Regions from separate parts of the Massilia niabensis genome, predicted to be linked through region 1. Evidence: predicted binding sites of a transcription regulator. Region 1 holds the regulator's gene; each other region holds the start of a gene.
What was found. The regulator sigma-54, encoded in region 1, starts transcription at its own class of promoters, with help from an activator protein. The targets are predictions, from matches to a motif close to TGGCANGNAANCTGCTTT.
Positions count from the first base shown of each region.

Region 2: a site for sigma-54 is predicted at 1,340-1,357, ahead of pepA (flocculation-associated PEP-CTERM protein PepA). Genes of this name have one in related genera too.
Region 3: a site for sigma-54 is predicted at 810-827, ahead of ACFPN5_RS07780 (PEP-CTERM sorting domain-containing protein). Genes of this name have one in related genera too.
Region 4: a site for sigma-54 is predicted at 1,276-1,293, ahead of ACFPN5_RS05505 (circularly permuted type 2 ATP-grasp protein). Genes of this name have one in related genera too.

Region 1 is NZ_JBHSMU010000008.1:88,926-91,126, forward strand. It holds gene lptB (LPS export ABC transporter ATP-binding protein) at 1-422, shown strand, start outside; gene ACFPN5_RS07345 (RNA polymerase factor sigma-54) at 448-1,923, shown strand; gene hpf (ribosome hibernation-promoting factor, HPF/YfiA family) at 1,987-2,201, shown strand, end outside.
Region 2 is NZ_JBHSMU010000003.1:391,623-393,823, reverse strand. It holds gene dxs (1-deoxy-D-xylulose-5-phosphate synthase) at 1-285, shown strand, start outside; gene pepA (flocculation-associated PEP-CTERM protein PepA) at 433-1,290, opposite strand; gene ACFPN5_RS01895 (hypothetical protein) at 1,587-2,123, shown strand; gene ACFPN5_RS01890 (hypothetical protein) at 2,143-2,201, shown strand, end outside.
Region 3 is NZ_JBHSMU010000008.1:192,293-194,493, forward strand. It holds gene ACFPN5_RS07775 (CAP domain-containing protein) at 1-618, opposite strand, end outside; gene ACFPN5_RS07780 (PEP-CTERM sorting domain-containing protein) at 893-2,053, shown strand; gene ACFPN5_RS07785 (LysR family transcriptional regulator) at 2,089-2,201, opposite strand, start outside.
Region 4 is NZ_JBHSMU010000005.1:8,243-10,443, reverse strand. It holds gene ACFPN5_RS05505 (circularly permuted type 2 ATP-grasp protein) at 1-1,253, opposite strand, end outside; gene ACFPN5_RS05500 (transglutaminase family protein) at 1,452-2,201, shown strand, end outside.

The DNA of each region.
Region 1 (2,201 bases):
GTGACGACAACGGCAAGGCGCTCACCAAAGCCGCGATCAACGAGCGGCTCGACTCCCTGCTGGCCGAACTGCAGATCGAGAAGCTGCGCGAGAACCAGGCGCTGTCGCTGTCGGGCGGCGAGCGGCGCCGGGTCGAGATCGCGCGCGCGCTCGCCACCAACCCGCGTTTCGTGCTGCTCGACGAACCGTTTGCCGGGGTCGACCCGATTGCCGTGATCGAGATCCAGCGCATCGTGCGCTTCCTGAAGGAGCGCGGCATCGGCGTCCTGATCACCGACCACAATGTGCGCGAGACGCTTGGCATCTGTGACCGCGCCTATATCATCAACCAGGGCGCCGTGCTGGCCTCGGGCCGCCCTGACGACATCATCGCCGACGAGTCGGTACGACGCGTCTACCTCGGCGAACACTTCCGCATGTAGTTAAAACGAAGAACCAAGCGGCATCATGAAACAATCCCTGCAACTCCGGACTTCGCAGCACCTGGCGCTGACGCCACAGCTACAGCAGTCGATCCGCCTGCTGCAGCTGTCCACGCTCGAACTGCACCAGGAGATCGAGCAGATCCTCTCCGATAACCCGCTGCTCGAGCGGATCGACGACCCGCTCGACAATTCCGTGCGCCTGCTGGCTGACGGCGCCATCAACGATTCGCCCGTCCAGCAGCCCGATGCGCCGGCGCCGAACGGGGACGAGCCAGCCGCTCCAGGGGAGGCTGGCGAGGCGCTCGATGCCAACGGCGGCGATGTCGAGCGCGGCGAGGCCGATGCCGACTGGGGCGACGCGCCGCGTGCATCCGGCAGCGACGGCGACGACGATGGCCGGCCGCAGCTGGGCGCCATTGGCGTGACGCTGCGCGAGCACCTGTCGGAACAGATCCGGGTAACGGGTGCGAGTACGCGCGACCGCGCGCTGGCCGAACTGGTGATCGACGCCATCGACGACAACGGCTACCTGGAAGAGCAGCTCGACGAGATCCACGCGCGCCTGCCCGAAGAGCTGGAAGTCGATATGGACGAGCTGCGCTGCGCGCTGGCGCTGGTGCAAAGCCTCGATCCGGTCGGCGTCGGCGCACGCAGCGCCAGCGAGTGCCTGGCGCTGCAGATCCGGCAGATGCCGGGCGTGCCGCTGGTGACCCGGCGCATGGCCCTGAAAATCGTCGAGGGCTATCTGACCTGGTTCGCCCAGCGCGAATTCAACAAGCTGAAAAAGGCGCTCGACTGCGACGACGAAGACCTGCGCGAAGCGCAAGCCGTGATCCGCCAGTGCAATCCGCACCCGGGCGCGGCCTTTGCGTCGAGCACCTCGGACTACGTGGTTCCGGACGTTATTGTCCGCAAGACCGGGTCCGGCTGGAGCGTAATGCTGAACCACGAAGTCATGCCGCGCCTGCGCGTGAACAACGTCTACGCGGCCCTGCTCAAGCAGGGCAAGGGCGAAGGCCAGATGAGCGCGCAACTGCAGGAAGCGAAGTGGTTAATTAAAAATATGCGCCAGCGTTTCGACACGATCCTGCGCGTTTCGCAGGCCATCGTCGAGCGTCAGCGCAACTTTTTCAGCCATGGCGCGGTTGCCATGCGTCCCCTTGTGCTCCGCGAGATTGCTGATACACTAGGCCTACACGAGAGCACGATTTCTCGCGTGACAACTCAGAAATTCATGCTGACCCCGCACGGCATGTTTGAGCTGAAGTATTTCTTCGGAAGCCACGTCGCCACCGAAGCGGGGGGCGAAGCCTCTTCGACGGCGATCCGGGCGCTCATTGCGCAACTGACAGGAGCAGAGGACCCCAGGAACCCATTATCCGACAGCAAGATCGCGGAAATGCTCGGTGAACAAGGCATGGTCATCGCGCGCCGCACGGTTGCAAAATATCGTGAGGCCCTCAAGATCCCTCCGGTCAGTCTCCGCAAATCCTTGTAACAACGGCAGCCATGCGCGACCCAAGCGTGCTGCGTCAGCCGTTTCTTTTTCAAAGGAGTGTGTATGAATCTCACTATCAGCGGTCACCACCTCGACGTTACCCCTGCCATCCGTGAATACGTACAGAACAAGCTGGAACGCATCACGCGCCATTTCGATCAAGTGATCGACTCCCACGTCATCCTCGCCATCGATAACCTCACTGAAAAAGACAAAAGGCAGAAAGCCGAGATCAACCTGCGCCTTTCCGGCAAGATGGTGCACGTGGAAAGTGTGGC
Region 2 (2,201 bases), on a different contig from region 1:
GACGTCGAGCTGGTCAAGCGCCTGGCACAGGACCACGACTGCTTCGTGACGGTGGAAGAGGGCGCAACCATGGGCGGCGCCGGTGCGGCAGTGGCCGAGGCGATGGCAGGCGCCGGCATCGTCAAGCCGTTGCTGATCCTGGGCCTGCCCGACAAGTTCATCGACCAGGGCGACCCAGCGGCGCTGCTCGCCTCCGTCGGCCTGGACGCCAAGGGCATCGCGGCCTCGATCCGTGCACGCTTCGGCGCGGCGGGCGAGCCGCGGCTGGTGGTGAACAATACCTGAGCTGATTCAGCTCCATGAAGAAGCGGCGCCTCGGCGCCGCTTTTTTTATGCGCCCCCACCAATAAAAAATGCCAGTCAGCATAGTTGACTGGCATTAATCAGAGCAAGCCGGCTTTTTCAACCGGCCAAGCTGCGTGCAGGAGGCAATTACGCCTTCTTGGCGCGCTTGCGGCTGACGACGCCGGCGCCCAGCAGTGCGATACCGAACAGGGCCAGCGAACCCGGCTCAGGCACTTCAGCCAGCTTGAACTGGCCATTGTTCGAGACGAAGAATGCGCCAGGGGTGTTGCTGTAGGCGGTACCGTTGCAGCCGTTGCCGGTGAAGCCAGCGTATTGGCAAGCCACTTCGCTCACCAGGCGGTTGGTTGGCTCGCCAACGGTGTTCGCGTTGGTGAAGGCAAAGGCAAGAACCGCATCCATCGACAGGTCTTCACCGTTTGCACGGAAGAAGTAGCCTGCATCCAGGGCGCCAGCTTCCGCTTTTGCCAGCACGGTCACTTGGCCGTTGTTGATTGGCGAGCCGCTTGCATCGACGTTACCGCCGCCGCCAGCGAGCACGTTGAACATGGCGATTTCTTCGCCCAGGTTCGCGCCATAGACACCGGTGGTGGTGCCGTACTGGCCGTTGGTCGGGTTCTGGTACAGGCGAATGGTGCCGCTGCTGAAGCTGAACGCGCCGCCGAAGTTGCCGGTGCCGGTGGCTTCGAAGGTTGCGCTGATGTTGCCGCCTGGGAAGTTCACTGGGAACAGCTGGCCGTTGCTGTCAGCCTGGACAATGTTGAAGACAGCATGTTCGGTGAACGAGAAGCTGTTTGTGCCGGTCGGGGTCAGCTGGATGAAGGCGTTGCCGTTCACGTCCAGGTATTCGTTGACGACTTGGCCGCTCGTGAAACCGGTGCCGGCTGGATTGAAGACCCAGTCGTTCAGCACGACTTCAGCGCTAGCGGCGCCAGCGAAGGAAACTGCAACAGCTGCGGCGCAAGCAAGTTTTTTCAGAAATTTCATGATTCGTAATCTTTACAGTAGGAAGGCAATTCAGCCGAGTACTGGACTATATGCACGATGCGTGCCAGGAATAAATTGTTCTTTATAATCAAGCGCTTGTGTAAATTGTTAAATTTTTGATGAGCCAAGTGTAAAGAATTCCGATTTATTCCGGTGCGGCCAGGCAACGACCCCAGATGGGCGCTAGCGGCCCGGAGGCGCCGCTTTTTTTATTGTGCGCTGCGCATCCGCGTCGTTACATTTGGTGAACCTGTTCACCTTTCTATTTCCTATACTCATGTTTCCCCTCAGGAGACATGATGAAGCCATTCGCCGCCGCCTGCCTTTCCCTCGCCCTGCTGCTAGCAGCTCCCCAACCGGCCCTTGCCCAGGACGCCGCCGGCAAACAGGAGATCGAACGCGTCATCGAGACCTTCCGCAAGGCGATCATCGACAAGGACCAGGACACCTTCCTGAAGCTGTTCCTGAAAGAAGACATCACCTGGGCCGGGGTCACGACGGATGCGAGCATCGAACGGCTTTACGCCACCCGGCCCGATCCCAAGCTGCCGCGCCCGAAGAAGAGTTTCAGCAGCAGCCCGCGCAAGTTCATCGATATGATCGTGAAGGAAAAGGTACGGATGGAAGAGACCTTCTCGAATGTGCGCATCGACAGCGACGGCGAAGTCGCCCAGGTCTGGTTCGACTATAGCTTCATGTTCGGTGATTACAGGGAGAACTGGGGCAAGGAAAGCTGGCAGATGGTGCGCACCGAGAGCGGCTGGAAAATCGCGGCGGTCGTCTGGTCGCAGGAAATGAACCCGGTGCCGCCGGCGAAAGCCCCGGCGCCCTGAGTCAGGTTCGGGAGATGCCATGAAAATCCTGTTCGCATTCGCCCTGTTGCTCGGTATCTCGCTGTGCCGTGAGTCCCA
Region 3 (2,201 bases), 100 kb from region 1:
GGTCGCCATGTCGCGGCTGTGCGCCACTGCGGCGGCAGCGAGCGCGCCGTTCCAGGCGACGGGAGCTGCCGCCCCGAAGGCACGCGTGCCGCAGTTGCGCGGCCTGGCGCGCGCCTGGTTCACGGCATCGAGGATCTGGCGGCCCACCGCTTCCTGTGCGGGCAGCGCCAGCGGCGTCATCGGCCGTGCCAGCACGATCGTCCATTCGTCGCCGCGGCGGGTAACGCCGATGTCGACAGCCCCGGGATTGAGCAGCACGCGGCAGTAAGGCTGGCGGATCACCTCCATCGCGGCCGCGGCGTCCTGAGGCCCGCCGACATGGATGACCTCGGAATGGACCGCGTAATAGCCGACGTTTGCCAGGGCGGACTCGGGGAAGGTGCCGGCGCCGACGCGTACCCGCGCCAACGCGGCGTTCGGACGCAGGGCCGGCGCCGGCGTCAGGCGGCGTCCTTCGCAACTCGCGGGCGCGGCGCGGTAGTCGTTGATCAGGGCGATGAGTCCGGTATTGGTTTGCGCATGCGCGACGCCCGGCAGGGTGGCTAGCAGGGCTGCAACTGAGACAGCCAAGGCGACAAGCGCGCCGGTGCGGACCGGGAAAATACGAAACATTGGCATGACGACTCTGCAAAGCGGAGGTTAGTCTGGAGAGCAGCATATCTCAGCCTGACGCTTCGTGCGTGCGCCGCGCTTGGCGCGAGGCGAACACGTCTCTAGCATTGAATTTTCTGTCGAGAAATTTTACATGCGAGTTGGATAATTATAGTTTCCTTAAATAAACATGTAAATATTCAGGCACTTAGGCAAGCTGGCACATCAATTGCATATATACAATTATAGTTTCTGATTGTTAATATAAATAGTGACGATGTCACAAAACCTAGGGAATAACATGTTCAAGAATACGATGCAACTTGCGGTACTGAGCGCTGTGACCGCACTGGCCACGCCAGGCTTTGCCCATGCCGCACTGATCACTTCGACTGGCGACGTGGGATTCACTGCAAAGGATACGGTCACCGATAGCCTGAACCCCGGTATGGCTGCGCACGATGCGGCACGCAAAACCAATGTCCTCATGCATACGACCCAGCTCGCGGCATTCGACAGCAAAAAAGGCGTGCTGACCGGTGTGAATGTCGCGCTCAAATCGTCCTATACCCATACGACACATGTCACCACCAGCGGCACGTCAGACGGTAGCAACAGCAGCAACTCCAGCGCGACAGGCACCGGCACGAGCGCCATTCAACTGGTCATGCCAGGCAAGGTCACGGGTGCCAGCGCTTCGCGCACCCTTACTGACGACTGTGTCGGCAAGCAGAAGAGCGCTTGCATCCTGCCCGGGTCGTCCTCCACTGTCGCGTCGAACCTGTCGGTGGATGCGGCGAACCTGGATGCCTATGCGGCCGCCGGCCCTGGCGCCACGGTCAATGTGGACCATGTTGCCACCTCGCTGACGGCCAGGACCCTGACGAATACCTTCAATACGAACAACGTCGCCACGACCACAACCACCGCCGACTGGACCGGCACGCTCAATGCCACCTACAGCTACCTGCAGCATGCGGCCCAGTCGTTCGATGCATCGGGCTCGAACGTCCTGAGCCTGGACTTCGGCTCCGTCTACCTCGGCGATAGCGTGGCGGAGCGCGCGTTCTCGGTCTTTAACCTGGCCAGCGCCACACTGGGTAACCGTGTCGGCCTGAGCATGACCAGCTTTTCCGGCAGCGGCGACGCTGGCATGTTCGCGACCAACCTGTCGACCTTCGGCAAGTTGAACGAGGGTGACAGCAAGGACTACAGTGTTTCTTTCCTCAATGGTACGGTTGGCAAGTTCGGCAGCACTTATGAGATGGTGTTTGCCGACGTCGCACCGGATGTCGCTTACGCCGCCAATACGCTGGGTTCGGGCTACAAGCTGACCCTCAACCTGGTTGGCGAGGTGCTCGAGAAGCCGGCCGAACCGGTCGAAGTGCCGGCGCCTGCCTCCCTGCTGCTGTTGGGCATGGGTGCCCTCGCTTTCGGCGCTGCGCGTCGCCGCAAGGCCTGACTGCCGCTTGCAGGGCAGGCAGGTCGTCATACCGGCTAGCGCGCGCCGGTCAGGCCTGCGCTTGCACCCAGGCCGCCGAGCGCGTTGCCCTCGCCGTCCTGGCTGGCCAGCATCGGTGAAATGTCCGGATCGCGCGAGAACTCGTCCG
Region 4 (2,201 bases), on a different contig from region 1:
ATACCCGATTCGACGTACGTGGGGCAGGCCGACAAGGCTAGCGTGGGCTGGGCGATGTAGCCTTCCGGATTGGCCAGCAAGCGCTGGCGGAAAGTCTCAATCTCGGCATGCGTCGATGCGGGCCCGACCAGCATGCCGTAACCGCCAGCGCCGTGCACTTCCTTGACCACCAGCGCGGGCAGGTTTGCCAGGGTGTACTCGAGCTCTTCTTTTTTCCTGCACTGGTAGGTCGGCACGTTTTTGAGGATCGGTTTCTCGCCCAGGTAGAACTCGATCATGTCCGGCACGAACGGATAGATTGACTTGTCGTCGGCAACGCCGGTGCCAATGGCATTCGCCAAGCCAACCCGGCCGGCACGTACGGCGTCGAAAAGCCCCGGCACGCCCAGCGTCGACTCCGGGCGGAACGCTTGCGGGTCCAGGTAGTCGTCGTCGATACGGCGATAAATGACATCGACGCGCCTCGGGCCGCGCGTGGTGCGCATGTACACGGTATCGTCGCTGACGTACAGGTCCTGCCCCAGCACCAGCGCCACGCCCATTTGCTGTGCCAGGAAAGCATGCTCGAAGTAAGCCGAATTGTGCATCCCGGGCGTAAGCACGACCACGGTCGGGTCATCAACGTCCTGTGGCGCCACGCTGCGCAAATTGTCGAGCAGCAGGTCGGGATAATGGTCGACCGGCGCTACACGGTTACTCGCGAATAATGCGGGGAACAAGCGCATCATCATCTTGCGATTTTCCAGCATGTACGAAACGCCAGAGGGCACGCGCAAGTTGTCTTCCAGTACGTAGAACTCGCCCTCGCCTGCCCGCACGATATCGACCCCGGCAACGTGGGCATAGATATTGGATGGAACCTTGATGCCGCTCATGGCGGGCCGGTACTGCGCATTATTCAAAATCTGTTCACGCGGAATGACACCCGCCTTCAGGATGTCCTGGTCATGGTAGACATCATGGAGGAAGCGGTTCAGCGCAGTGACACGTTGGACCAGGCCTGCTTGCAGCCGGGCCCACTCGGCGGCATTGATCACGCGAGGAATGATATCGAACGGAATCAAGCGCTCCTTTCCGGCATTGTCGCCATACACAGCGAAGGTAATCCCGACGCGTTGGAAGTTCAGCTCGGCTTCCTCCCTCTTCTGTTCGATCAGATGGGGCACTTGTTGCGAAAGCCATTTAGCGAACGCACTGTAGTGAGGCCGCGCGGTTGCCGTAGTGGAATACATTTCGTCATAAAAGTTCGGCATCAGTTCCTCCTGTGCCAGAATACTAACAAGAAACGTGCCAGGCCTGTGGTCCGAATAACAAGTCAATCGAAGCTCAGGTATGAATCATGCTTAAATAGATAATATTGCGTCCATTTAATTGTGTTCCTGTAACTGGAACCATTCTGAGTGCGCTGATCAGGCCTGCATCGATCAGGCCACATCGAAAGGCACTACCACATGGCTATCCGTATCGCGCTTCATCACAAGACCAGTTACCATTATGACCGGCAGGTCGCCCTGTCCCCGCATGAAGTACGTCTGCGCCCTGCGCCCCATGCGCGTACCCCGATCCTGTCATATTCGCTGACGGTTCAGCCGAAAGACCACTTCATCAATTGGCAGCAAGACCCATACGGAAACTACATCGGCCGTTTCGTATTCCCAGAAAAAGCGGACACGCTCGAATTCACGGTCGACCTGGTGGCAGACATGACCGTCATCAACCCGTTCGATTTCTTCGTTGAAAAATATGCTGAAACGTTTCCGTTCTCCTACCCGGAGCAACTGACGGCGGAACTAAGCGCTTACCTGCAAGTAGAGCCGTCGGGTCCGCGGTTGACCGAATGGGTGGCGGCAACACGCCGTGACCTGCTGGCGCACCCCATCGCGACAAATGACTTCCTTGTAGCCATCAACCAGCGTCTGCAGGGCAACATCGGGTACCTGCTGCGGATGGAGCCCGGCGTCCAGACCCCTGAAGAAACCTTGGAGAAGTGTTCCGGCTCGTGCCGTGACAGCGGCTGGCTGCTGGTGCATATCTTGCGGGAGCTGGGACTGGCTGCGCGCTTCGTGTCCGGCTATCTGATCCAGCTGCGTGCCGACCAGGAAGCGCTCGATGGCCCTAGCGGTGCAGCCGAAGATTTTACGGACCTGCATGCGTGGACCGAGGTGTACATCCCCGGAGCCGGGTGGATCGGGCTTGACCCG